3 regions of the Neobacillus sp. NPDC058068 genome follow, and region 1 is predicted to be linked to each of the others. Evidence: predicted binding sites of a transcription regulator. Region 1 holds the regulator's gene; each other region holds the start of a gene.
What was found. Region 1 encodes Rex, which represses fermentation and respiration genes when NADH is low (regulators of the CRP and FNR family bind a similar motif). Its sites were predicted from a motif close to TTGTGAAATATTTCACAA; they were not measured.
Positions count from the first base shown of each region.

Region 1 (9,444 bases):
GCAACAACCCGCTTCTTTTTACCACAAGAGCTCTTTTGTCTCTTAAGAGGTAATGCAACCTACCCTAAGGAGCTTTTTCCATTCAATTATTTTGAAGCTTCTCCCCGATGGATCACCATTCGTTCTTTCCCCAGTATAAAGATGAACAGGAAGGCCAAGCCTGCGGGGACGAGTGCCCAGGTAAAGGTGTGGACGATTGAACTTGATAAGGCGTCGGTTATTTTCGTTAATATTTGCGGCGGGATTTGGCTTCTTGCTTCTTCCGACAATAAAGCCCGAGAGTCGCCAAAAGATTGCCCCTTCGGCATTGTCCCCATTCCTGAGAATAATTCTTTTAGTTTCCCGTTAAAATTACTTCTCTGAATCGTACCGAAGATGGTAATCCCAATCGTCATTCCCAGCGAACGAATAAAGTTACTCGTAGATGTCGCCGAACCCCTTTGCTCCATGCCAAATGGATGAATGGCGGCCATACTTAAGACTGAAAAAGAAAATCCTACTCCTAGGCCAATAACAATCATGTAAAGCGTTAAGAACAGCCTGCTTGTATCCGGCGTGATGGTGCTTAATAACAAGAATCCAATAATCAAAATCACACCAGATAAAAACATGATGTTCCGGTAGCTCATTTTTGTCGTCAAAAACCCGCCGACCTGTGCCGTTACAACGGAGCCGAGCATCATTGGCAATAAAATCAGCCCCGAATTGGTGGCACTGCCGCCGTATACCCCCTGAACGAAAAACGGAATATAAACCGTTGCGGCCATAAACGCTGCCCCGTAAAACAAGCCAACAATCGTACTTCCGGCAAACAGCTGGTTCTTAAACATCGAAAACGAAATAATCGGGGCCTTCGCTTTTGTCTCAACCAATAAGAAGATGAGAAAAAGAACCGCAAATCCCGCAAATAGACTTAAAATGACCGTAGAATCCCAGTCATACGTCTGTCCGCCAAGTTCAAGGGCAAACATTAAACATACAACGGCACCAACTAAGGTAACCGCACCCCACCAATCAATTGATTGCTTTTGGTGAATCGGTGATTCTTTGTAAGAGAAAACAATAAAAATCAGCGATAAAATCCCCAGCGGCAAATTAATATAGAAAATCCAATGCCAGCTGATATGGTCAGTAATATACGCTCCGAGCAAAGGTCCAAATATACTCGACAGTCCAAAAACAGCCCCGAACAAGCCGCCCATTTTCCCGCGCTTTTCAGGCGGAAATAGGTCAAACATAATCGTAAACGCGATTGGAACAAGCGCGCCGCCGCCGACTCCTTGTATCGCCCGGTAGATACTTAATTGCGTAATCGTTTCTGCTGTACCACACAATATGGAACCTGCCATAAACAAAAGTAATCCAAAAATAAAGAATCGCTTTCTGCCATACATATCCGATAGTTTACCGAAAATCGGCATCCCTGCCATTTCCGCCACCATATAAGCCGAAATCACCCAGACAAATTTTTCGAGCCCGCCCAGGTCACCGACAATCGTCCCCATCGCCGTAACGACTATCGTATTATCCATTGAGGCCATCAAAATCGCCAATAGTAATCCTGCAACAACCAATCCTAACTTACTTTCCTTTGTGACCATCCCATTCTCCTTTAAAGTTGTGTCTTTGTTTTTATTATTGCTGAAGGGTCATGCGTTAACTCATTGGTATACTCGACCAACCCTATTTGGCAGCCGGGGCCAATTTTGACCATTTTGCCGCGAACGGTATCTGCCTTTGTATTTTCAAGGTAGATGTCGTCCCCTTCAATTACTTTAGCAGTAAGGAATCCCGTCTCTTTTCCAAACGAAAGCAGTGAATTCTTCTTCCTTTTCACCGTGATTTTCCCGCCGCCAATTTCCTCAGCACGACTCTCCCCAAATCTTAATGAAACTTTAATCGTTTCGGCGGTTAAAAGTCCTGTGATTTCAAAACCGCCGCTAGAATCGAACGTCTCATATTCCACATCGCCATTAACCGCAATACTCCCTTTAATGGTCGCATCATCTCCACTAAGTCTTTCGCCGACTTCGAGCAATCCGAGAATCTTCATTTTTTTCAAAAGGGCATGGCCGCCAACCTTCATCGTCCCCATGACAAGTGTTTGGTCAGCCTCCATATTCCCTTTAAATTCTGCCTCACCAATAATTTTCACGGAGCCAACAGTAGCATTTTCGACCGCTTCACTTGTTCCGTAAACATGGAAATCGGAACAATCAACATCATTTACAATTGTCCCTTCTCCTCTAATGCTGACTTTATCGTAATGGCCCCCAGGATAGCTTCCCGATCCATTAATAATTAGATTTTCGCTTTTTCCCATTACCTTCTCCTCCTCTTAAACCTTTTTTGACTCACCAACTACGGCATTTCTATCCTGTGAATATTCTTCCGTGTATTCAACTGCGCCAATTTGACAATTAGGTCCAATCTTTACCTGATTGCCGCGGACCACTTTTGCGATCGTATTTTCAAGTTCAATAATGTCCCCTTCAATTAAGTCCGTTTCCAGTTGCGTTTTAAAAAAGGGCTTGAATAACGTGCCGATGAACGACCCTTTATGTTGTTTTACGGTTATCGTCTGTCCGCCAATTTCTTTCGCCTTACATTCTCCGTATATCTCAACATCAACTTGATCAGCATTTAACAGGCCGCCAATCGTAAAGCGATATTTTCCTTTAAAAATTTCAGCTTCACAATCTTCACCCACCGATAAAATCCCATGACAGTTTATTTCCTCACTTTTAACTTTGCCGCCAACAGAGGCTTTGCCTGAAACATAGAGATGTTTCGCATACAGGTTTTTCTCAATTTTTGCTGTTCCTTCCACCGTAACCTGTTGGCTATCGATCGTTCCTTTAAAACTCGCATTTCCACTTATTTTAGCTGTATTTGCTTTCACATCGCCTTTGACCGTACCTGAACCATTGCATTCAAAGTCACTACACTCTAAATCACTGTTAACCGTTCCATGTCCATTCAATGTAACAAGCTGGAATTTCCCGCCATTAGATGCCCCAACCCCATTAATGACCAAATCTCCTCTATTCTTTAATTCCATTGCCATTCTCCTTTATAATAATTTCGACTTAATCTCTTCCATACAAGTCATTAGTGACAGTGACACTACCATTTTCGTTCCCGGTTCAAAATGAACGGCTTCTGCATTAATTAATAATAGGCACGAAGATACCCCAAGCTTTCGGGCAATCACCAATTCACAGCTTTTTTGTTTGATAAGTGGCGCATTATCCTTTAATACTTGTAAGACCATTTTCCCCTCATCCAAATTAATTTCACCCGACTGAAGCAGCTTTTCTAACACATATACTTCAAGAATTCTTGGAAAATGAAATGTAAGACCGCTCTTATCATTCTCTAGGTAAAAATTCATCACTGCAGCAGAAACAATGTTACGTTTGATTAAATCATCCTTTTCCAATTGCAAATCACTAATATTCGGCGAAAACATATCGGCCAGTTCATCTAACGAAAGATTTTCCTTCATCGTTTGGATTTTATCGATTCTATCTAAAATCTTTTCTTTTGGAAAAAAGGTTTCCTGACCGGTAAATGTCGATTTTCGAATAAACCATTCTTCAGGAATCAAATCCTTCCGCTTCCACCGATACAGCTGTCCGTACGAAATCCCTGCTAGATCTAATAAATCCTTCTTAGAAATTAACTCCTCGCTCATGTTGAAAACCCCTTTCTGTTTTATAATGTAACATAACACTGTTACGCATGTAAAGCGGGAAAAATAAAAAAGGGCTTTCCACAAGTTTATGCTCGTGAAAAACCCTTAAACATATTATTCTTCTAGCTCTGCGGTCGGATAGTGCTTTAAAAAGTAAATTAATGATTGCAGCTCTACTGCTAAATCGATATGGTGGACCCGAATGGAAGGAGGAACATTTAACCGTGCTGGCGTAAAATTTAATATCCCTTTCACATCAGCCTTCACAAGTCGATCGGTAATCTGCTGAGCGACCTGCGCGGGAACGGTTAGAATCGCTACCGATATATTTTCATTGGCTAGGACGTTCTCCAATTCATCAAGATGGTAGACCGGTACCTCACGAATCTTCGTTCCCATTTTATTCGGATCGACATCAAAGGCAAATTCTATTTTTGTGTTATTGTTTTTTAAAAAATTATAGTTTAAAAAGGCAGTACCAAGATTACCGACCCCAATTAAGGCCACCTTTGTTAGTTCATCTTGATCTAAGGTTTTGCGGAAGAAGGTTAATAAATAATTGACGTTATAACCGTAGCCCTTTTTGCCTAAGGCACCAAAATAGGAAAAATCCCTGCGAATGGTTGCCGAGTCCACTTTCACTGCTTCGCTCAGTTCTGCTGAAGAAACCCTTTGTTTACCGGAAGAATGAAGGTTTTTTAAAAATCGATAGTAGAGGGGCAGCCGTTTTGCTGTCGCCTGTGGTATTTTCATTGTTTCATTACCCATAATCTCCCACACCCCTTGAATGATTTAGTTAAATTTCATCGGTTCGTTTATAATCCCCGTTTTTACCGCCCGTTTTCTCGACTAAATAGGTCGGTCCGATGACCATCCCTTTGTCCACTGCTTTACACATATCATAAACGGTTAAGGCACAAGCTGCGGCTGCTGTTAACGCTTCCATTTCCACACCTGTGTTCCCTTTTGTTTTGACTGCTGCCGCAATTTGCAGGTGATAGTTCTCTTTCTGATCCGCTTCCCATGAGAAAGAAATGTTCACTCCTGTTAGCGGAATCGGGTGACACATTGGAATCAGATCCCATGTTTTTTTGGCCGCCATAACAGCTGCTACCTGGGCCACAGCTAACACATCGCCCTTTTTCATTTCATTATTGGTTATCTTTTCATAAATCTCTTTACTAACAGTTATGCTGGAATGTGCCAGAGCGGTCCGTGCAGTTTCTGGTTTATCACTTACGTCGACCATTTTCGCTCTGCCTTCCTCATTAAAATGTGTAAAATCTGCCATATAAAAAATCCTCCTCTCAAATCATACACTATTTTTCCTATTATGTGTGTGAAACTTTGAACTAGTTCAAACATTTTTTTCGTTGAAGGAAACCCGCTCTTAAAGCCCTTTATTGCCGACACTCTAGTTATACGGTACACTATTTGTATGTAAGAGGTGAATGAAAATGATTTTACTGCAGGTCAATCAACTACAAAAATATTATGGTGCTGACCTTATTTTATCGAATATTAAGCTAGAATTACAAACGCGAGACCGGGTGGCGCTTGTTGGCCGCAATGGTGCAGGCAAATCGACGCTTTTAAAGATCATTGCCGGACACTTGTCACATGATGGCGGAGATATAATCAAACCAAAAGAAGTAACCATTGGTTATTTAGCGCAAAATACCGGATTAGAATCGAATTTGTCCATTTGGGAAGAAATGTTGACTGTCTTCGAACCGCTTCAATTGATGGAAAAGTCGCTTCGCAGGCTTGAGGAACAGATGGCTGACCCCGGTGTGTTTGAAGACAATGAAAGATATGAACGTGTTCTTAAGGAATATGACCAGCTTCAGGTGAAATTTAAGGAGACTGGCGGCTATCAATACGAAGCAGATATTCGCTCCGTGCTCCATGGGTTAAGTTTCCACGAAAGCGCGCTTGCGATTTCAAGTTTAAGCGGCGGACAGAAAACCCGCCTTGCTTTAGGAAAATTACTATTAACAAAACCTGATATCTTAATTTTGGACGAGCCGACCAATCATCTCGACATCGATACTCTTTCATGGCTTGAGCAATATTTACAGAGTTACGATGGCGCCATTTTAATTGTCTCACATGACCGATATTTTTTAGATAAAGTAGTCACTCAAGTTTACGAAGTATCCCGCAAACAAATTCAAAGGTTTACGGGCAACTATAGTTCTTACCTTGACCAAAAAGCCGCCAATTATGAGCGCGATATGAAGGTTTACGAAAAACAGCAGCAGGAGGTTGCTGATCTTCAGGACTTTATCCAGCGGAACTTAGCACGGGCCTCGACGACTAAACGAGCACAAAGCCGCCGGAAAAAGCTCGAGAAGATGGAAATTATCGACCGTCCATTAGGTGGTGAAAAGTCCGCTACCTTCTCGTTTGAAATCGAGAAACAAAGCGGAAATGATGTTTTGGCAGTGGATTCGCTTGCTGTCGGTTACGGCAATGAAAAAATTTCTGAGGACATCAACTTCCGTGCCTATAAAGGGGAAAGCATTGCCCTTGTCGGACCAAACGGAATCGGCAAATCAACACTGTTAAAAACGATTATCAATCGATTGCCCGCGCTTGCCGGAACGATTCAATATGGAACAAACCTTGCGATTGGGTATTACGACCAGGAACAGGCCGAGTTAACCTCCAATAAGCGCGTGTTGAATGAGCTCTGGGATGATTATCCGCTTAAAAATGAAAAGGAAATCCGGACGGTTCTCGGTAATTTCTTATTTTCCGGCGATGATGTGCTGAAGATAGTTTCTACCTTAAGCGGCGGTGAAAAAGCCCGACTTGCCCTTGCTAAACTGATGCTTGAGAAGGCAAATGTGTTAATTTTGGACGAGCCAACTAACCATTTAGACCTTGATAGCAAAGAAGTGCTGGAGAATGCCTTAATCGATTATCCAGGCACCATTTTGTTTGTCTCACATGATCGCTATTTCATTAACCGGATCGCTACAAAGGTACTGGAACTGAGCGGGAATGGAAGCAGTGAATATCTTGGGGATTATGATTATTATCTAGAAAAAAAACTGGAGCAAAAAGAACTTGAAGCGCTTGCGCTTGAAGATTTAGCAAAAAAGGCAGCCTATTCCGCAACGCACGAGAAAAATAGTTATCAACAGGATAAGGAAAGTAAAAAGCTTGAACGGCAGCGAAAAAGAAAATTAGATGAAATCGAGCTGCGCATCGAAGTGCTTGAGGAACAAATTGGCGATTATGAGCAGCAATTATGTGCACCAGAGATTTTTCAAGACCACGAAAAAGTTTTGGAAATCAACCTAAAAAGTGAAAAAGCGAAGACAGAGCTTGAGCACTTGATGGAGGAATGGGCGGAGTTAGCGGAATAATGGTTGAAACCGGGCGGGATGTCTGGTTTCAACCATTATTTTTTTGGATATATATATGATATCTGCAAATTCTGGTGTGTTATTGACAGATTTTAATTTGAAATTGAAAATGAAAGAAACTATATCAACAAATTTTAAAGGATATCAACAATTTTTAAGAAATCCTTCGCTTTTCCACAACTTTATTCACACTTTAAACAGAATAATTTCAGGAGTTTTATAAGCTTTTCCACATTATCCACAATAAGTTGCGTTTTTATCCACATTGCCCACACAATCCACAGGCTTATCCACATTTATTACTTTTTCTATCTTTTTTTATAAAATCTTATCCACAAAGGACGTAAATAGCGTTACTGATTCGTTTATGCTGCACTCCCCCCCTTTTCGAAAAAAAAACTCTTCTTATTCAGAAGAGTTGGTTAACCATTATAGATTTCAATATCCAGTCCCGGATTTGCATTTAGGGAAAGCCCTGCTCTGATCCCTTTTTCAAACATCACACTTCCGGCAGCGGCAATCATCGCAGCATTATCGGTACACAAGGATAATGGCGGAATCACCAATTCTACCTTGTCATTATCCGCGAATGCCTTTTCTAATGCCGCCCTGAGGCCTTTATTTGCCGCAACACCGCCAGCGACTAATACTTGGTTCACACCATACTTAGCTACGGCTCTTTCCGTCTTCTTAACTAATACCTCAATCACACTTGCTTGAAAGCTGGCGGCAAGGTCCTCAGGTGCTATCACTTCGCCGCGCTGTTCGGCATTGTGGACCGTATTAATGACAGCTGACTTTAAGCCGCTGAAACTAAAATCATAAGAACCTTCCTCTAACCAAGCTCGAGGTAAATCAATTGTCGGGCTTCCCTCCTGTGCCAAACGATCAATATGCGGACCGCCTGGATACGGCATATTCAAGGTCCTTGCCACCTTGTCATACGCCTCTCCTGCTGCATCATCCCTCGTCTCGCCAATCACTTCAAAATGTCCGTGCTCTTTCATATAAACAAGCTCGGTATGCCCTCCTGAGACCACTAGAGCTATAAGAGGAAACTGCAACTCCGTTATCAGCCTGTTCGCATAAATATGCCCGGCAATATGATGAACCGGAACTAGCGGTTTGTTATGAGCAAAGGCTAACGCTTTGGCAGCATTTACCCCTATTAAAAGGGCACCAACCAATCCCGGTCCTTCTGTAACAGCTATAGCATCAAGCTCAGCAAAGGTTAACTTCGCTTGACTCAATGCTTCTTCAATGACGATTGTTATTTGTTCCACATGATGGCGTGAAGCAATTTCAGGGACTACCCCGCCAAAACGTTTATGGCTCTCAATCTGTGATGCCACTACATTAGCCGCAATTTCACGGCCATTTTTTATTATCGCGACTGCCGTTTCATCGCAGCTTGTTTCAATTCCTAATATCCACTGATCATTTTTCATAAATTCACCCACATGACTAACCCATCTTCCTGATTATCCGCATAATAATTTTTCCTAATCCCGCCATTTTGGAAGCCTAGTTTACGATAAAGGGATTGCGCTGTATGATTGGTTACCCTAACTTCGAGTGTCATGGTTCTTGCCCCCTTCACTTTGGCAACAGTCATAAGTTTCATCATTAAGGCTTCCCCAAATTTTCTTCCTCTATATTCGGGCAAAACGGCCACATTCGTTACATGTGCCTCATCAATGACAATCCACGTGCCGCAATAACCGATGATTTTGTTATTTTCCTCTAAAACGATATAGACAGCAAACTTGTTATTGTGCAATTCATTATAAAATGCCTCCCGGCTCCAAGGCATAGTAAACGAGGCATGCTCAACTTCTACTATCTGATCTATATCCTCTTCCCTCATATAACGAAACTCGTAAGAATCTGCCATTTCTCTCTTATCCTATCCATTTGAAATTTTTCCTTTTGCCTCTAGCCACTTTGCTTCCGCTTCAGCTAAACGGATATAATTCGGTACAAAGGAATGTATATCTTCTCCTTGTTTATCACTGCCTAACAATGCAAGTTCCGCCGGTCGCGGATTATGTTCCGTGATACTAGCAAAAGTAGCTTTCAACCCTAGCAGTTCCTCAATCCTTGGCCGGTGGATTTGTAAGTCATTCCCGACAAATAAAATTGGCTTGGTCGATTCAACTAATTTTGCTGCCCAGTCCACTAAAAGTATCAACTGATCCGGCTCTACCATTACAAGCTTTCCATTTTCAAATTGATACAGACCTGTATAAACTTGACCTCTTCTTGCATCAAATAAAGGAGATATATAGCCATCAAAGTATCTTCCCGTTCCTGCAGCTAAAATTTCCAGACTCGATATCCCTACAAGCGGAATATGTAATGTCCAAGCCA
Region 1 covers NZ_JBHVSI010000018.1:1,200-10,643, reverse strand. Annotated here, with positions in the region: gene ACFVSW_RS19930 (MDR family MFS transporter) at 87-1,601, opposite strand; gene ACFVSW_RS19925 (cytoplasmic protein) at 1,613-2,323, opposite strand; gene ACFVSW_RS19920 (polymer-forming cytoskeletal protein) at 2,339-3,061, opposite strand; gene ACFVSW_RS19915 (YhbD family protein) at 3,074-3,697, opposite strand; gene ACFVSW_RS19910 (redox-sensing transcriptional repressor Rex) at 3,812-4,465, opposite strand; gene moaC (cyclic pyranopterin monophosphate synthase MoaC) at 4,494-4,988, opposite strand; gene ACFVSW_RS19900 (ABC-F family ATP-binding cassette domain-containing protein) at 5,155-7,074, shown strand; gene tsaD (tRNA (adenosine(37)-N6)-threonylcarbamoyltransferase complex transferase subunit TsaD) at 7,497-8,522, opposite strand; gene rimI (ribosomal protein S18-alanine N-acetyltransferase) at 8,519-8,968, opposite strand; gene tsaB (tRNA (adenosine(37)-N6)-threonylcarbamoyltransferase complex dimerization subunit type 1 TsaB) at 8,981-9,444, opposite strand, start outside.

Region 2 (9,987 bases), on a different contig from region 1:
AAAAGCAAAATTAATGGGACTCGTTGGTGAGGATGAGTGGCTTGATTTAGCGATGACAGTAGAGGATACGGGTGTTAAGTTATTAGCGGAGCTGAAGCCCGGTCGATTGCTTTATACAAATGTAGAGTTTTATGCTGCGGCCATCATGAAAGCAATCAATTTGGATGTGGAACTTTTCACCCCTACCTTTACTGCAAGCAGAATGGTCGGATGGACGGCACACGTCCTAGAACAAGCAGAAAACAACACAATCTATAGACCACAATCTAAATATATTGGGACCTACAATAAATAGTAGTTATGGTGTCAGGCACTAAAACTAACCCCAACGCAGTTTTTTGCGTTGGGGTAGGGCTTTATCCCATTTTTGTTCGTGCTGGCTGATATTTTCTCATTGGTCCTTTTTCAAGTACTTCTTGAATATAGAGGTTCCCGTTCGGACTTGTTTTTTTAAGCAGTTCCATTAAATATGTAATATCATCCAGTGCTCTATGTGTTTGGTAATTTGTGATATTGTGTGCTTGTAAGAGAGTCAAGAGCTTACCATTTGGGAAACCATAGTTTTTCCAAGGGATATTTCTCATCGTGCAATACCATTTTAAATCGTTGACCTCGGGATACATGTGATAAAGAAAACTGCGATCAAAGGAAGCGTTGTGTGCAAACACAGTGTCCGCGCGATGAAAATAGGTTTTTACTTTTACATCATAAAAGCTTTTTCCTCTAACCAACTCGTATGGGATCCCGTGTACTCTATATGCTTGGTCATAATTATTTCGGGCTGATGTCGATAGAGGCTCCCGCAAAAAGGAATCTTCCTCAATTATTTCGATGATTTCCCCAGAATCGGATCGATAGGTAAATAACTTTAAAGCCAGTTCAATCACTTCATCTTTAGTAGGACCCAATCCGGTCGTTTCCACGTCCAAAAGCAAACCATATTTTTCTATGCTAGGCACCATCATCATTCCTTAATAGTTAGGTTTTCCACTATTATAACAAAGCTTACCCAACTAATACATCTCCTAAATATCCCTATTGATAACCAAATAGTCTTAGAAAGATTCCTCTTTTTTTGTCCTTATAAGCACTGTGTTACGTGTAAAAATTTACATTAAGTAAAAAAGCTTATCACTATGCTAAAAAACATACCAAGCTCTCCTTTTTTTAAGTGTCAGGTTATATGTTTTTGAATCTTACCAAAAGATACTAATAAGAAAATCATTAATTAAGTTGACACTTAATTAAGTGTACACTAAAATAAAAGTATGATTGAAAAAGTTCTACATGCATTAGCTGAACCTAGACGTAGAGATATTCTCTCCCTCGTTCGTAATCGAGAGCTTACCTCCAGCGCGATTGCCTCACATTTTGACATTTCCGCGCCAGCAGTTTCTCAGCATCTCAAAGTTCTTGAACAATCCGGCTTAGTTGTCGTCCGGAGGGACGGAACAAAACGGTACTACGGTATTAGAAGGGACGGTTTTGCTGAATTAAAACAATACATTGACCGTTTTTGGGATGAAAGTTTACTTCTATTGAAAGAAGCTGCGGAAGAGGAAGAAAGGAGAAAAAACGATGAAAACAAACAATGATACAATCAGGAAAGAGATTTATATCGAAGCACGCCCTGAAACATTATTTTCGTTTTTTACAGATGCAGACAAAATGGTCCGCTGGATGGGGAGACAGATTCTACTCGAACCAAAAATCGGCGGTAAATACCGGATAGATGTTAATGGCAGCGATATTGCCATGGGAGAATATGTGGAAATCGTGCCTTATGAAAAAATCGTCATGTCGTGGGGCTGGGAAAAGTCAAAAGTTGTCCCTCCTGGTTCCTCTAAGGTTGAGTTCCGGCTAACTCCTAAAGAAAATGGGACAAATTTAGTCTTAACGCATTATGATTTGCCAACTGAAGAAATTCCGTCACATCAGCAAGGTTGGTCTCATTACATGCCGCGCATTAAAGATTTTGCAGAAGGTAAGGACCCAGGTGTCGACCCTTGGTCCGTTGTAGCAATGCATTAATTTTTAAATAAAAAAGTTTAATTGGGAGAGGTAAAAAAAAAGACTACATTATCTTGTAACTGTGGATTTTCTGTAAAAAATACTGATCGTTATAAAGTAGAAGCTGCTATGTGGCACCATGCCATTCACGACCATGCTGACATGTTAAAAAGCATGACAGTCGAAATGCTGGAAGATTGGTTAAAATAAAAGACAAGCAGTTAGCGACTGCTAAATAATAGAGGGGGAAACATACGATGACTAATACAATTCACCAAGAAGTGGTTTTCAATGCGAGTCCTGAACGTGTTTATGAAGCACTGACTGTTTCCAATCAATTCAGTGAAGTTACAGGAGGTGCTCCAGTTGAGATCAGCCCCGAAGCTGGTGGGACTTTTTCTTGTTTCGGTGGCATGATTCATGGAAGAAACATTGAGCTTGTTCCAGGTGTTCGAATTGTCCAAGCTTGGCGTGTAAAGAACTGGCCTGAAGGAGTTTATTCAATCGCTAAGTTCGAACTGAAGGAGCAAGATTCGAAGACCCTTTTGGTTTTCGACCATACTGGTTTTCCAGGAGTAGAAAAAGAACATCTTGCTACGGGCTGGGGAGAGAATTATTGGAAGCCATTAGCGAAATATTTAGGTTAATAGCAATAATACCAACACATTATTTCAATCTTGACCAGTTGAAATAATGTGATTTTTTTGTTTAGGGAATTAAGTGTTAACAAATTGTTCAAATCATTTTTACAAATATGTGAACTATTGAGCAAACTTCCCTATTTTTAAAATTAATTTGTTATATTAACAGTGTACTTAATATATAGAACTTAATTACTAAGGAGTGTTTCACATGGTAGTCAATTGGTTAAGAGAAAACAAAGTTGCCGCTGGAATTTTGACAGTTCTTCGCTTATATATCGGTTATTCTTGGTTAACAGCTGGGTTCCACAAACTGACAGGCGGATTTGATGCATCTGGATATTTGAAAGCAGTAATTGCCAATCCTGTTAAAGGTCCTGATGGCGCCATGGTTTATGGCTGGTATGTTGATTTCTTAAAGCATTTCGCTTTACCAAACGTAGATATTTTTAATACGATCGTTCCGCTTGGTGAGTTCTTAATCGGACTTGGGCTTATTCTTGGCTGCTTAACAACAGCAGCAATGTTCTTCGGTCTTGTGATGAACTTCGCGTTCTTCCTAGCCGGAACAGTATCTCATATTCCAACGGACCTTTTCATCGGTGCCATTATTCTGTTCGCTGGCTTTAACGCAGGCCGCATCGGTCTCGACCGCTGGGTAATCCCATTCATCCGCAATACTCCATTTAAAGGTAAAAAGACCATCAAACAAACGGTCTAGCAAATTAAGTAAACAGCCTCCTTCTCATCACGAGAAGAGAGGCTGTTTTTTGGAAATAAAACAAACATTTATATTTTAAGCACATCTTGTGTAATTTCATTAAGGCTTTGTTGGAGAATCGCCAGCTATCCCTGCAAGAAACGCCTTAATAATAATCAACAAGCTTTCATCCAAATCCAGCGCCATCTTGAAGCCGCCCCTTTGTTCCAACGAAGAAAATCCATGTAAAATGCTGCGCAATCCCCGGACCGCATGTAAGGCTCTATCACCCTCTAAATGATAAGTCTGCAAAATACGGACGGACAGGTCCACGATTTTTGCACCTGCCTGCTGCACATCAACATCCTCTGGGTCCGGTGCCAGCAAAGTTGCCTCATATATTCCCGGATGCTCCCGGGCAAAATTGACATATGCTTTACTAACCGCTAGTACGGCTTCAGTGCCTGACACCCCAATCGCTGCATCTGCCATAACCCCGTAAAGCATATCAATTCCATAGATCGCCAGCTTTTTTCTCAGCCCTGGCAAACCGTCAAAATGGTTATATAATGAAGGAGGGCGAATCCCCAATTTCTTAGCAAGATTCGCCAGTGTAACCTCATGAATACCAAGTTGATCGGCTAGGACTCCTGCTGCTTCTAGTATCGTCGTTAAATCAAGTCCAATTTTTGGTCTAGGTGACATTCTTAGCTACTCCTTTATCCTATTTTCCGTTCTATATTTTCAATCGCTTGTTCCATAACTTTCACAGGATTCTCAATCATTTCTCCATGGCCTACTGCAAGGAGCTTAGGTTCATAGCCCACTAGTTTCTTTGCACTCACTAGCGCCGTTTTTTTACTCCATGTGCCGAAGGCTGGGAACGGGAACCATGGCTTTATATCGCCCGCCACTGCAATTCCGCCTCTTGTCTGGAAGGCATCACCAGCAATCAATGCCTTCGTCCGCAAATCGAAAAACGACAGCGAACCTGGTGTATGTCCCGGCGTTTCGATTGCTGTCAAGGAGCCAATCAAGTCACCTTCTTTCAATAATACATTCGCGCGCGTTTTTAATTTTTTCGGTACACCGCCTTTAATCGGCGTTTGCTCCTCATGTGGATCCAAAGAATGGTCGTCATTCATTAATCTATGGTCTCGAATTGAAATATAAACCGGTACCTCTGGCAGCAAGTCCTTTAACGAATCTAAAGCACCGACGTGGTCCTCATGTGCATGTGTCAATACAATTTTAGTAATCGGCTTACCGATTGTTTCTGCCGCCTTTATAATCCCCTTTGTACAAAATCCAAGTGCAGCATCAATCAAGGTTAATCCGTCCTCTTCTTCGACCAAATAGCAATTTACCGGAAAAATATTCGCCATGAATGTCACTTGATATAAAAAACCATTTTTAATCATTCTCATAAGAATCATCTCCACTTAACTATTATCATTAGTTTTATTATAACTAATAACATTAGTTAAATCAACAAATTCCCCCCACCTTTTTACAATTATTTTTAAAATGGATTACTAAGGTTATTGGTTAAAATATAAACAAATATTGAATTTTTAGTCACATCCTGTATAATTGTTCCCGAATCAATAAAGAGAAAGTTACTTTTTTAGACGGAGGTGGCTGCCATGACAAACGCTGCTATTATTCAATTTAACAATGTTACCAAGCAATATGATAACGATCCGCCAGTTCTTGACGATGTAAGCTTTGAGATTGAGCGCGGAAAGTTTTATACGCTTCTTGGCCCCTCTGGATGCGGCAAGACAACGATTCTAAGGTTAATCGCTGGTTTTATCGAGCCCACCAAGGGAGAAATTTATTTTAACGAAAAAAAAATCAATGATATCCCGGCCAATAAGCGCCAGGTAAATACTGTTTTTCAAGATTACGCCCTTTTTCCACATTTAAATGTCTTTGAAAACGTGGCATTCGGATTACGCATCAAAAAAATGAAAAATGCAGAAATAGAGCGGAAGGTAAAGGAAGCGCTCAGCTTCGTTAACCTTAATGGCTATGAAAACCGGGAAATCCGCGAAATGTCCGGCGGTCAGCGTCAGCGTGTCGCCATCGCTCGGGCAATTGTCAACGAACCGGAAGTCATCCTTCTTGATGAGCCGCTTTCCGCTCTCGATTTAAAGCTGCGGACCGAGATGCAATATGAACTCCGTGAGCTCCAACGCCGTCTGGGGATTACCTTTATTTTCGTAACTCACGATCAAGAGGAAGCACTAGCGATGTCCGATGAAATTTTTGTCATCGATAAAGGGAAAATTCAGCAAAGCGGCACACCAACTGATATTTACGACGAACCGATTAACCGTTTTGTTGCGGACTTTATTGGTGAATCGAATATTGTTGATGGAAAAATGCTGCAAGATTATCGGGTGGAATTTGTCGGCAGAGAGTTTGAATGCGTCGACAAAGGCTTTAACGAGAACGAACCAGTTGAAATTATTATCCGTCCCGAGGATTTGGAAATCACTACGTTGGAACGGGGCAAGCTCCAGGTCCGCGTTGATTCCCAACTGTTCCGCGGGGTTCATTATGAAATCAGTTGCTACGATAAGGATGGAAATGAATGGCTTGTTCATTCCACGAAGAAGGCAGCCGTTGGCAGTGAAATCGGGCTTTATTTTGACCCAGAGGCGATTCATGTTATGCGCCATGGTGAAACAGAGGAAGAATTCGACCGCCGTTTAGAAACCTATGCTGATGTGGACCGCCATGGAAAATAAACGAACCAGCGGTCTTTACCGGATTCCTTATCTGCTTTGGATACTTCTATTTGTGATTGTGCCGATTTTACTTGTTCTTTACTATTCATTCTTTGATATTGAGGGGAATTTTTCGTTCGTCAATTATCAAAAGTTTTTCACACCCGTTTACTTAAAAATGACGCTCAGCTCGTTTTGGTACGCGTTTTTAATCACGGCCATTTCATTGCTGGTTGCCTACCCAACGGCATATTTACTTACAAAAACCAGGCATAAACAATTATGGCTGTTATTAATTATTGTACCGTCATGGATAAATTTATTGTTAAAAGCCTATGCCTTCATCGGTATTTTTGGAACGTATGGCGCTGCAAACAGCTTTTTAAAAATGATTGGGATTGGATCAAGGCAAATTTTATTTACTGATTTCAGCTTTGTGTTTGTATCGGTTTATATTTTTATCCCTTTCATGATTCTGCCGATTTTTAACGCTTTAAATGAATTGAATCCAACCTTTATCGATGCAGCCAGTGACTTAGGGGCATCAAAATGGACGACGTTCCGCAGAGTTATTTTTCCATTAACGATTGATGGAGTAAAATCTGGGTGTCAGGTAACATTCATTCCTGCGCTTTCTTTGTTTATGTTAACGAGATTAATCGCCGGCAACCGCGTGATTACACTTGGGACATCGATTGAGCAGCACTTTCTCGTTACACAGGACTGGGGTATGGGCTCAACGATTGCGGTCTTTTTAATTATTATTATGGTGCTGATTATGGTCGTTACTGGTACCCGAAAGCGAGGTGTGTAGATTGGATAAAAAAATAACCCCTTTATCAAAAATATTTCTTGCGGTCATCTTTTTTATCCTGTATGCACCGATTTTCTTCCTCGTCATCTTCTCCTTTAACAGTGGAGAAACGATGTATAGTTTTAAGGGCTTTTCATTAGAGTGGTATCGCGAGCTTTTTCAAGATACGAGACTGTTGATTATCGTTTTAAATACAATCGTGATTGCTTTTTTATCCGCACTCTTCTCTACCATCATTGGTGTGCTTGGAGCTTTGGCGATTCATCAGGCGAAAAAAAGGCAAACAAAAAATACTTTATTATCATTAAACAATGTGTTGATCGTCAGCCCAGATGTTATTATTGGCGCTTCGTTCTTAATTTTGTTCACGATGGCCGGGCTGAAACTTGGCTTTTATTCCGTTTTGCTATCCCATATTGCTTTTAGCATTCCGATTGTCGTCTTGATGGTATTGCCAAAATTAATGGAAATGAGTCCTACGTTGATTGATGCCGCCCGCGACTTAGGCGCGAGCAGCTGGAACGTTATGACAAAGGTGATTATCCCGTTTATTACACCAGGAATTTTTGCCGGCTTCTTTATGGCGTTAACGTACTCATTAGATGATTTTGCGGTGACTTTTTTTGTAACTGGGAATGGTTTTTCTACACTATCAGTTGAGATTTATTCCTTAGCGCGCCGGGGAATTTCCCTAAATATTAATGCCCTGTCCGCCCTGCTGTTCCTATTTACCTTGCTGCTAGTGGTGATTTATTACTTTATTACCCAGCGCAACAAGCCTAATGGAATGGGGGTACGTAAACGATGAACAAACTTGTCCGTTTTTTTCTGTTCATTGCTGTTGTCTCGGCCGTGCTTCTATATATGATTTCTAGTTTGAATGCTTCGCAGGGGTATTCCGGCGGCAATACGGTGACTGTTTTTAACTGGGGCGACTATATTGATCCGGATTTAATCAAGAAGTTTGAAAAAGAAACCGGTATTAAAGTCATCTATGAAACATTTGATTCAAATGAGGCGATGATGACCAAAATTGAGCAGGGCGGTACGAATTATGATATCGCCGTTCCATCTGAATATATGATTGATAAAATGCGTCATGAGGATTTACTCCTCCCATTGGATCATTCGAAACTGCCCAACTTAAAACATATTGATAAACGGTTTATGGATTTGCCGTTTGACCCGGAGAATAAATATTCCATCCCATATTTCTGGGGGACCGTCGGCATCGTTTATAATCCAAAGATGCTCCACGGCAAGGAAATTACCAGCTGGAATGACCTTTGGGATTCTGATTTGAAAAATGAAATCTTATTAACCGATGGTGCCCGTGAAGTAATCGGCATGGGTCTTAACAGTTTAGGCTATTCGTTGAATGATACAAACAAACAGCATTTACTTGAGGCAAAGGAAAAGCTCGACAAACTCACCCCGAATATTAAAGCGATTGTCGGCGATGAAATCAAGATGCTCCTCGCCAATCAAGAGGCATCCGTCGGGCTAGTTTGGTCAGGAGATGCTTCGGAAATCATGTCAGAGAATGAGGATTTGGACTATGTGGTGCCGAAGGAAGGCTCTAACCTTTGGTTCGATAATATGGTCATCCCGAAAACTGCGAAAAACGTCGAGGCAGCTCATAAATTTATTAACTTCATGCTTGATCCAAAGGTTGCCGCCCAAAATACCGATTACGTCGGCTATTCGACACCTAACAAGAGCGCTTTAAAATACATGCCAAAAGAAGTAGTCGAGGATGAACGGTTCTATCCATCACCAGAACTAACGGAAAAGCTAGAAGTATACAAAAACCTTGGTAAAAAGAACCTAGCCTATTACAACGAGCTGTTTTTGCAATTTAAAATGCATCGGAAATAAGAAAAGCGAAAGCGCCCTAGTCTTCAGGAATTCGAAGATTGAGGCGCTTTTTTCTTTCTGTTCATGAATTGGTTAAGAATTTTTAGGCTAAGTTAAAAAATGATGGTTGACCTTTGATTTTGTCAGGAGTATACTATGAACATAAGTTTATTAAATAAACAAATGTTTAGGTGGTGAATTTGTGGCTGAAAAAAATTTCGAAAAATTGACCGAAAAGGAACAATTGATTTTCGATTTGATTCGTAAGAACCCCTATATTTCACAACAGGAGCTTGCAGAAATCTTAGGATTATCTCGACCTTCGATTGCCAATATTATTTCTGGCTTAACTAGAAAAGGGCATATTATAGGCAGAGCTTACGTATTAAATGAGTCCCAGCAGGTCATTTGTATTGGCGGAGCCAATATAGATCGAAAATTCCATGTGAAAGCGAAAGCGCAGCTTGGCACTTCCAACCCGATTCAATCATCGCAAAGTGTTGGAGGAGTTGCTCGGAACATCGCCGAAAATCTTGGACGCCTTGGTGCCAAAGTAACATTATTAACAACCAGTGGAGCAGACAGCGATTGGTCATTCATTGCCGAATCGTCATCACTATATATGAACCTAGATCAAGTGGCGCAAATCCCAGGAATGTCAACTGGATCCTACACAGCGGTACTTGATACTGATGGAGAATTAATCATCGCGCTTGCCGATATGGAAGTCTATGAGGAGATCACACCTGACTTACTCCGTAAACAGGATGTTTTATTGAGTCGGGCAAAATGTATCATGGCAGATCTTAATTGCCCGAAGGAAACATTGCAGTATTTATGCAATTTTGCCAAAATCCATGAACGACCGATTGTTTTGATACCGGTTTCATCTCCGAAAATGAGCAGGCTGCCTGCTGATCTAGATGGAGTGACCTGGTTAATTACCAACCGCGATGAGTCAGAAACGTATTTAAATTGCGAAATCAAAACAGAAGACGAGTGGAGACAAGCACTAGAAAAATGGCTTTCACTCGGTATCGCCAATGTAGTAATTACCAATGGAAAAAAAGGCGCCATGATTGGAAATAAAGAAGAAGGGATTTTTCATATTCCTTCGATTGAAACAAAAGAAATTGTTGATGTCACAGGAGCTGGAGACGCATTTTCCTCTGCTGTCATTTACTCGTGGCTTGAAGGTCATAAATTGACCGATATTGCCAAAGCAGGCAC
Region 2 covers NZ_JBHVSI010000019.1:27,649-37,635, reverse strand. Annotated here, with positions in the region: gene ACFVSW_RS20865 (citrate synthase/methylcitrate synthase) at 1-295, shown strand, start outside; gene ACFVSW_RS20860 (exonuclease domain-containing protein) at 357-962, opposite strand; gene ACFVSW_RS20855 (ArsR/SmtB family transcription factor) at 1,269-1,595, shown strand; gene ACFVSW_RS20850 (SRPBCC family protein) at 1,579-2,031, shown strand; gene ACFVSW_RS20845 (SRPBCC domain-containing protein) at 2,268-2,657, shown strand; gene ACFVSW_RS20840 (DoxX family membrane protein) at 2,863-3,372, shown strand; gene ACFVSW_RS20835 (TetR/AcrR family transcriptional regulator) at 3,472-4,056, opposite strand; gene ACFVSW_RS20830 (MBL fold metallo-hydrolase) at 4,071-4,778, opposite strand; gene ACFVSW_RS20825 (ABC transporter ATP-binding protein) at 4,998-6,107, shown strand; gene ACFVSW_RS20820 (ABC transporter permease) at 6,097-6,900, shown strand; gene ACFVSW_RS20815 (ABC transporter permease) at 6,902-7,708, shown strand; gene ACFVSW_RS20810 (ABC transporter substrate-binding protein) at 7,705-8,778, shown strand; gene ACFVSW_RS20805 (PfkB family carbohydrate kinase) at 8,960-9,987, shown strand, end outside.
Region 2: ACFVSW_RS20840 (DoxX family membrane protein) is a predicted target of Rex. The motif match lies at 2,765-2,782, and genes of this name have one in related genera.

Region 3 (9,987 bases), on a different contig from region 1:
GGAATGGGTTCTGATAAATTCCGGTGCATATTCCGGACAGTTTTTTTGATAAAATGCTTCCCCGAACATTCCGTGTGGATACCGAATCACTGTCAGCAGCCGATTTTCTAAAAATGGCAGCATGAAAGGAGAAACTTCCCGTAAATAAAAAATATAGTCAATCTTTTCGATATGCTGATTTTCCCAAAGCGGTTTATTAGGATGGGTGATAGCTAAATCTGCCGGTAAATTTTTTTGTTGAATCATAAATTGTTCATATGTACATTCGGCTGGTTCCAAATCGAAGCGGAAATGGTCAAAATGCGGCTCTCGGAGTTGATTATCGTAGAGCTCTAAATATTTCACTTCAAGGCAGATAGCTGGGTTTACATAAATTAATGGTCCCTCTTCACGAACAATATTTTGTTTAATCGTTTGCTGGAGTGCTTGTTTTTCTTCCGGTTTAAATCCGAACAAAACTTGACCAACAACATGAATGTCATTTTCCTTATACACGCTAACATAAAAATAGCCGTTTGTTTTATCGAACGAAGTGACAAAACAGCTTACATATTTCCAATTTTTATATTTCAACCATTGTAAAGTACGTTTCCCTTCCTCCCAAAGGCTAGTTCTAGATTTGGCGATGATTCCTTCGCCATCGTATAACACCACTTTTTCCCATAAGTCATTAAAATCCTCATAGGGAAAAACAAGTTGAAGTATTTGGCGATTATAAGGATTAGAATCTAATTCTAGTTCAAGTTGTTGAAATAAGTTAATTAACTGATCTTTTCGTTTATGGTAGGGCTGATTTAGCAGTGGTTTACCTTTGAGCATTAGTAAATCAAAGACCATCAGCCGGCAAGGAGATTTCATAGCTTGCTCGGAAATTTTTTTCACAGCCTTTAAACGCCCTCGGACCTGGATGGCGGAGAAATTGGCTTTATAACCGTTCTCCAAGGATACAAGTTCACCGTCAAACTGAAGTGGTAAATATGCTTTAAATTGCTCCTCATACGCTCGTAAAAATTCTTCAATTTCTGGAAATTGAGGTAAAAGGGGCTTTCCATTTCTGCTTGTTAACGTTATACCGTTAATGGTCCATTCTAATAATGCTCGAAATCCATCGTATTTAACCTCATACAACCAATCAGGACGAACAGGAAGATCAAAGGTAAGACTCGGGAGCATCGGTTTCATCATAGTATATCCCCACCTTTATTATATTTTGTATAATTTTGAACTGTTTCATTCTTTTCCAAATGTTTTATGGAATGTCCTTGTTAAATTGATGCAAAATATAAGCAAAAAAGGAATGGTGAATAACCTTATGCATACGATGTGGAAGGGCAGTATCAGCTTTGGGCTTGTAAACATTCCCATCAAGCTCCATACAGCAACAGAAGATAAAGATATCAAGCTCCGTACGCTCCATAATAAGTGCCATGCACCGATTAAATATGAAAAAATCTGTTCAGTTTGTGAAGAAGAAGTAAAGCCGGATGATATTGTCAAAGCGTATGAGTACACGAAAGGAAAATTTGTTGTTCTTGACCGCGAGGACCTTGAAAAGCTGCAAAAGGAAAATGAAGAGAAAGCAGTGGAAATCATTGATTTCGTTAAAATCGAAGAAATTGATCCGATTTATTTTGACCGAAGCTATTATATGTCTCCGAATGAGGGAGGCAGTAAGGCTTATTCTTTGTTACGAAAAGCATTACAAGAATCACAAAAAGTGGGACTTGCAAAAATTATCATTCGTTCGAAAGAACAGCTGGCTGTCATTCGCGTATATGAAAATACATTGATCATGGAAACGATTCATTATCCTGATGAAGTGCGCAAGTCAGGAGACGTTCCCAACGTTCCAGCAGAAAACAAAGTGACTAAGAAAGAACTGGATACGGCTATCTTACTAATTGATCAATTGACTTCGGAATTCAAGCCGGAAAAATACACGGATGAGTACCGTACAGCACTGCTTGAATTGATTGAATCGAAACGAAATGGAAAAGAAACAGTAACCGCTGCAACCAAGGAAGCACCTTCAAATGTTACCGATTTAATGGCTGCATTACAGGCATCGATTGATCGTACGAAACCCAAAAAAGCCGCAGCATCAAAGAAAAAAGCTGCAGCAAAAATGAAGAAAGAAGCATAAGAAAAAATAAAGCCGATTTGACACGTTGAATCGGTTTTATTTTGCTCCGAATATTTTCAGAATTCCCTAGTTTTAGAAATTGGTTTGACTAAAAGCTGGAAGTGCGGTAAAATAAAATTATGTTAAATATTTATTGGATTATGCAGTCGTAACTGCACGAGATTGTGGGAGATGCTATTCCCCTAAACGTGCCAGTGCGTCTTTTTTATTAATGGAATTGTAAGATTAACTTCATGTGAACAATTTTTTTTTTGGAATAGAAGGGTGATGCACTTGGTTAAGCATCACCTTTTTATCTATATATAGTTATAAGTTTACTAGAAATATAGCTTTACAGCTAACAAACTAGTGTTCAAAAACAGTCATAACTAAGTACAAGGGGTGATACGTTTTGGCGTTTGGCAGAAAAAACGATGAAGAAATCAAACTAGAAGAAACGAAAATTTGGGTATGTAGTTCAGAGAATTGTAAATGCTGGATTCGTGACAATTTTAAAAGCAGTGATGTGCCCCTATGTCCAATTTGCAAAAGTGAAATGAGTGAATCGACAAAAGAACTTCAAGTGATTCATAATCATAGTAAAAATTTCATGTAAGTATATGGAAAAGCAGGAGGAAGTTTATCCCCTGCTTTTTTATTCTTCCAAATGCTCCTTGCAAAACTGCAGGACTAATTTTTCCTCATCCTCTTCAAGGGCAAAGTCTAACACTTTTTCAGTCCCCTTTTCAAAAAAATGGTACTGGGAAAGTCTTTGTCCATTCTCATCACTTACGAAAATTATTTTTAATCCTACACCCTTCTCAGAATAAAGCTCATCTTCCACATCTACATCAAGGTCAAGAAAAAACTCATAGCGGTCACCTGATAATAAACCAAATGGATCTTCTAGTTTATCAACTAAATAGCCAGTAATGTTCAAGCAAATCATCCTTTGCATATTATTTAATCGTCTTATTATACACTCTTTTTGTGATTTAAGAAAAATTAGAATCGGTTTATCCGACTTTATGGCTAAATTGGCTAACCTTATTTGAAGATAATGTGAATAAATGCACAAAAGAGATAACAATTATGGGAGAATGCGGTAATATGAATATGTAATAAACTATGAAAGGTAGGCGCAGGAGAAAAAATAACAAATAATCATGTGAAGTTTTTCACAAGGAGGAGAAAGTGAAGTGACCTTGACGATAGAACCATTACATATTCAATTACAGCCGTTTTTGTTAGCGAAAAAAAATTTTTATCAGCTGTTGCACTTGTTATTTTCTATGCCAGTAAATGTTGATACGTTAATTGGAATTAAAAGAGATGAAACCTTTGAAGAATTAGGAGAATTCCATGAAGGCGGAAAAATCCTTGATGACTATTTTAAACACCTGACTGTTGAGCAAATCAAAAGAGAGCAGCAAGAGTTTCAAAGGCTCTTCATTGGACCAGGCCCGTTAGGTGCGCCTCCGTGGGAATCGTACTACAGGAGCAGGGAACAGCTTTTGTTTGAAGAATGGACCTACCAAATTAGGGAGCTATACCATCGATTTGGACTCCAATATTGCAAAGAAAATAATGAACCAGACGACCATTTTCTACTTGAACTGGAATTTATGATCCATCTTACTGATCTATGTTCTCAAGAAACGAAGGACGACAGGATAGAAAAATTGCTAGCCACCCAGATTAGCTTCCTTGAAGAACATTTACTGATTTGGATTCCATACTTTTGCGAAAAAATTATTGAAAATACAAGTAGTCAATTATATTTGGGAGCGGCGATGCTTCTTGAAGATTTTTTGAGCTTTGATCTGGAATCATTAGTGGAGGTAAGGGAGGGTTCAATATTATGTCTGAAAAACATCCATTAACGAATATGTTAGCCAATAAAATGCAGCGGCGTACGTTTTTGAAATGGTCAGGGGCAATCGGTTTACCTGTGATTGCTGGTGGAATCGGCACAAAGATGCTCGTTGAACGGAAAAAAGAGGCAAAGGCAGTAAGTGCAAAAGATAATGAGCAAATTATTTCTACCTGCAGCGTGAATAACTGCGGCGGGCGCTGTGTAATTAAGGCGCATGTTAAGGATGGGGTGGTTGTGCGGGTAAGTACCGACTCACAAGAAAGCGGAGACTTGTCTGCCCCGCCATTGAGGGCATGTGTCAGAGGAAGAAACTACCGACGGATGCTCTACCATCCGGACCGTTTAAAATACCCAATGAAACGGGTTGGCAAGCGGGGCGAAGGGAAATTTAAACGAATTTCATGGGATGAGGCGATCGAGACGATTGCGTCTGAAGTAAAGCGGATCGGTGATAAATACGGTCCAGAATCCAGGTATGACAATTATGCCTCAGGACAATGCTGGGGGCTTCATGGCGGAAGTGCTGCAGTAAGGAAATTGTTATCGCTTACAGGCGGCTTTCTAAATTATCGTAATGATTATAGTTCCGGTGCAGGGAATGTAGCAACTCCCTTTACGTATGGAACCAACAATTCAGGCAGCAGCTTTGATTCCCTTTTACACTCCAAATACATTATTTTGTGGGGGCAAAATCCGTCTGAAATGATTTTCTCGACGCCATACCGTGAATATTTAATGAAGGCAAAGAATAATGGCGCAAAAATAATTGTCATTGATCCGCGTTATACGGATACGGCCATCGCATTTGCGGATGAATGGATCCCGATTCTGCCTACAACAGATAATGCGATGATGGATGCGATGGGATATGTTATTATTACCGAAAACCTGCACGATCAAGCATTTCTTGATAAATACTGTCTCGGCTTTGATGGTGAGCATATGCCTGATGGAATAGCGAAGGAAGAGTCGCTGAAAAGCTATTTACTGGGGGAAAAGGATGGTACTCCAAAAACTCCGGAATGGGCTGAAAAAATTTGCCGGGTACCAGCTAATAAAATCCGTGAAATTGCCCGGGAGTACGCAAAGACAAAACCTGCAGCGCTGATTCAAGGCTGGGGGCCGCAGCGTCATGCATATGGTGAACAAATTATGCGCGGTGGCGCTCAGTTAGCCTGCCTCACTGGAAATGTCGGCAAGCTTGGCGGTTGGGCAGCTGGCACTGGCTATTGGAATCGCTCGAATATCGTCTTTCCATTTTCCTATGATAATCCAGTAAAAGCGTCTATTCCCTGTTTCCTTTGGACAAAAGCAGTCGAAATGGGAACAGAAATGACTGCAGCAGATGGACTAGAAGGAACAGAACGATTAAATGCGAATATTAAATTAATTTTTAATATGGCCGGAAATATGCTTATTAACCAGCATGCGGATATTAATAAGACACGCAAACTTCTTGAGGATGAAAGCAAAGTAGAATTTATTGTTGTCAGTGATATCTATATGACTCCAAGTGCAAAGTTTGCAGACATCCTATTACCGGGAACGACGTTCTTTGAACGCTATGATATTGGTGTTCCATGGTGTTTTGGCGATTACGTTGTTTTTGGCGAAAAAACAATTGAGCCGCTTTATGAATGCCGTGATGAATATGATGTCTTTGCAGAGGTAGCAGATAAATTAGGTGTGAAAGAAAAGTATACAGAGGGCAGAACCATCCTCGACTTAGTGAAGGAGAGTGTGGAGAGGACCAGGAAAGAATTGGATGCAAACTTTCCAACCTTTGAGGAATTCCGTCAGAAGGGAGTCCATCATTTTAAATATGATGCCCCGCTTGTAGGCTTTAAAGAGCAAATTGATGACTTTGAGAAAAATCGTTTTGAAACACCTTCCGGAAAAATTGAATTATTCTCAAAGACTTTATGGGATATGAATCAGCATGACGAAATTCCAGCAATCGCTAAATATATACCATCGTGGGAAGGACCTGAGGATCCATTAAAGGTGCAATATCCATTGCAGCTTATCAGCTGGCATTATAAGCGGAGATGTCATTCCACCTATGACAATCAAGAATGGCTTGAGGAAGCAGCAAAGCAAGAAATGTGGTTGAATCCTAAAGATGCAGACAAGCGCGGAATAAAAAAAGGTGACCGTGTGCAGGTGTTTAATGAGCGAGGCAGTTTATTGATTGATGTAAAGGTGACGCCAAGAATCACTCCAGGTGTAGCGGGGATCCCTCAAGGTGCCTGGTATACCCCAGATACGGATGGACAGGATCAACGGGGTTCGGTGAATGTGCTGACATCACAGCGGCCAACACCTCTTGCAAAAGCGACTCCGCAACTAACAAACCTTGTTGAAGTCAAAAAAGCTAAGGAGTGAGGATGTTGGCACAGTTAGGGTTTTATATTAATCAAGGTCTTTGCACTGGCTGTAAAGCCTGTAGTGTTTCATGTAAGGATAAAAATAATCTTGATGTCGGTTTGAATTTTCGCCGGGTTTACACTTATGAAGAAGGAACCTTTATCCAGCAGCTATCAAGCGGTTTTGTGAATAACATAAAAGCTTTCTATTTCACGATTGCCTGCAATCATTGTACAAAACCAAGATGTATTCCCAGCTGCCCAACCGGAGCAATCATAAAGAATAAAGAAAATGGGGTAGTTACTATTGATCAAGAAATTTGTGCCGGAGCGCAGCTTTGCGTTAAAGCATGTCCTTACGGTGCCCCGCAATATAATAAACAGAAGTTTAAATCGAATAAATGTGATTTTTGTATTGAACTTCAAGAAAAAGGCGAGGAACCAGTGTGTGTAGCAACCTGCCCAATGCGGGCAATTGAATTTGGGCCGGTAGAAAAGCTGCGGGAAAAATATGGGAGTGTCAGCCAAATTAAAGGGATGCCTAGTAATTCAATTACCCTTCCCAATATTGTCATTTCACCCCACAAAGATGCGAAATTGTCTAGTTTTTAAAAAATAATCAGCTGCAGCGCCACAGGGATTAGAGGCGCTGCGGCTGAATTTTCCAGGTGATTCTATGTCTTTGATTCTAAATTGGTTAGAAAGTCTGCATGCCGATGTGAAAATAACGGAAAAATGTTCAAGGCAGAGAAACTATAGGTCCACCTGCACTGTTTGTGAGCAGGCATGTAAATTGGAAGCAATTTCATTCAATGAAAGAACATTGGTAATCGATTCACAGCGCTGCAATTCCTGCGGAGATTGTATCATTGCCTGTCCCTTGTCAGCCATTAAAGGCTTAGCAGTCACAAGAGAATTTGTTCATACCAGTCTCATTTATAGTGAGACCTATATACCAACGGAAAAGGAATTGTTGATTTATAAAAAAAGAGGAATGAGAGCTATTCAGATAACCGACATTCCACTAAATGAACAATGGGATTTTGTCCTAAGCGAAACAAATCGAATATTGAAGCTCTTAGGTGAAAAAACGATTGAAGTTGTTTGGAATAGTAATGAGGAGAAGCTATCACGCAGAGCCTTGTTTTCCAAACTGCAAAAAGAGGGGAAACAGATAGCTAAAAATATGGCTCCGGTTTCGTGGCAGATGGAAGAAGATGAATGGAATCTGACAAAGTATTATCAAGATTTTCAATTTTACTCAGTTGAAATCGACAAAAATAAATGTACACTCTGCCAGGCGTGTTTTTCCTTTTGCCCGCAAAAACTGTTTAGTTTAGCAGATTCTTTATTGCATATCCATCATGAAAAATGCGTGAATTGTACTGCCTGCACAGATATTTGTGCAGAAGAAGCCATCCGGATGAGACCTGAAATAAAGGAAAAAAGCGACTCGGTTGAGAGCGTTAATACAAACAAATGTCAGGATTGCGGACAGCTATTTTTTTCCTTTCAGGAGGAAAAAGAGAAATGTCATATTTGTATAGACAGGGATCCTGAGTGGTTAAGTCCATTTTAATCAAATTCAATTAAAAAAACGCCAGAATTACTGGCGTTTTTTATTTTCTAATGAAGGAGAAGATGAGATTCGAACTCACGCGACGGTCACCCGCCCTAGCGCATTTCGAGTGCGCCCCCTTATAACCACTTGGGTACTTCTCCACATTGTGTTAAAGTGGGTGAGGGAAGCTGAAATTCTATCATTAAACCACACCCGCAATACCTAATTATTACAGTATTTATTATACCATAATACCTTTAAATCTGGTAGAAAAATTAGGGTTTTTATAGGGCGCGGACAGGTTACCCAGAATAATCTAAGCGACCGTGGAGGTGAGAAAAAAAGGGTACGTCGCTTATAGGTGTGTTAGCCCTGGGCTTTTGGTTTAATCGCAAATAGAGCAACAATTGCTGCCAGAATGCTGAGACTGCTCATGACGATAAAAATCCATTGGTTTGAAAATTTCATTAGCACAGCAATAATCGGCGGACCTGCTGCGACCCCAATAAATCTCATCGAGGCGTAAAACGATGTGATTGTTCCGCGTTCCTTCTTTTCTACTCCATCAGTAATAAGTGTATCAAGACAAGGAAGCCCAATACCGATTCCAATACCACTTATTAAAAACATTGTAATCATATACCACAACTTAATGGAAAACCATAAGGCTCCAATCGAAAGAGCCGCAGCCAGTATACCCCCAAACGTTAACCATTTCATCAATACTTTATTTTTTTTGATGATTTTTCCGCCGATAAATGATGAAAGACAAAGTGCTCCAAGTGGTAAAGCTAGAAAGAAACCTTTTTTAATATCCTTGATTCCATATTCTTTTTCGAATATTTCCGAAAGGTAAAACAGAATTCCGAATAGGACGAGCATTAAAATGCCGCCAATAAAAAAGATGGCGTAAAGCCAACGACCCTTTTCACTAAAGGTCTTCTTAACACCATTAAAGAAATCCCTGAAAGGGACTGGTTTTTGGGAACTTTTTGGAGATTTAACTAGAAAAATCATCATCACAACAGAAATAACACAAAAGACAGGAAAAGAAAGAAAAGGTAAAAACCAAATAAACCCCGCTAGAAATGCCCCGAAGATGGGGCTTAAAACCTTTCCGAAAGTATTAGATGTTTCGATAATTCCCAAACAAACACTAACATCATCCTCATTTTTAAACATATCCCCTACTAATGGAAGTACAATTGGAAATGCCCCGGCTGCGCCCACTCCTTGAAGAGCGCGGCCCGCTAAGATAACCCAATAAGCATTATCCAATTTCCAGGCAGCTCCGCCGGAAATAATTCCGCCAATTCCAGCAATAATGAGGCTTGGGATGATGACTTTTTTTCTGCCGATATGGTCTGATAAATAGCCGGCGATTGGGATTAAAAAAATCGCTACGATTGAATAAACAGTAATAATCATGCTTGTTTGTAACGATGAAATATCTAATTTCTTTTCCATCGAAGGTAAAATAGGAATCAACATAGAATTTCCCAATGTCATAACTAAAGGAATCGAAGATAATGAAAGAATTGCCCACTTTTGCTTTGAGATCTCATCCGAACGTTTATGGCCAGCTTTAGTTTGTTTCTTTTTTGCTGCAGGTGGGCTTTTCGATAATTGCTCAATATGTTCCATTTTTCTCTCAATCCCGCCTTCATTTTATTTATATTGTTAATATGGCTTTTTTCAATATAAAAAAACTATGGGAAATGAATCCTTTTAATGGCAGCAGAAGTTGAAAATTCTAAAAAAATCTCTTGACAGTTGCAGCCAAATTTAATAACATTGAAAACAATATCAAACTAAATAATGCAAATTGTTGAACAAGAGGAGTACACATATTTATTTCTTTGCAGAGAGTCGGGGGAGGTGAGAACCCGATAAGAAAGGATTTGTGGAATGGACTTGTGAGAGGTATCTTGAACAAAAGTAGGGATACACGGAGTTCTGCCGTTAAAAGGATAGGATATCGAGCGAAAGCTCTGTATCTGAAATTGAGGAAGCAATTAATTTTTGCTTCAAACAGAGGTGGCACCACGACTATAGAATCGTC
Region 3 covers NZ_JBHVSI010000036.1:143-10,129, reverse strand. Annotated here, with positions in the region: gene ACFVSW_RS26580 (DNA ligase D) at 1-1,182, opposite strand, end outside; gene ku (non-homologous end joining protein Ku) at 1,313-2,143, shown strand; gene ACFVSW_RS26570 (cold-shock protein) at 2,535-2,738, shown strand; gene ACFVSW_RS26565 (DUF6509 family protein) at 2,778-3,071, opposite strand; gene ACFVSW_RS26560 (TorD/DmsD family molecular chaperone) at 3,322-4,005, shown strand; gene ACFVSW_RS26555 (DMSO/selenate family reductase complex A subunit) at 3,984-6,383, shown strand; gene ACFVSW_RS26550 (DMSO/selenate family reductase complex B subunit) at 6,386-6,976, shown strand; gene ACFVSW_RS26545 (4Fe-4S dicluster domain-containing protein) at 7,041-7,943, shown strand; tRNA gene ACFVSW_RS26540 (tRNA-Ser) at 7,998-8,086, opposite strand; gene bcbE (bacillibactin exporter BcbE) at 8,292-9,569, opposite strand; T-box leader at 9,745-9,987, shown strand, end outside.
Region 3: ACFVSW_RS26560 (TorD/DmsD family molecular chaperone) is a predicted target of Rex. The motif match lies at 3,289-3,306, and genes of this name have one in related genera.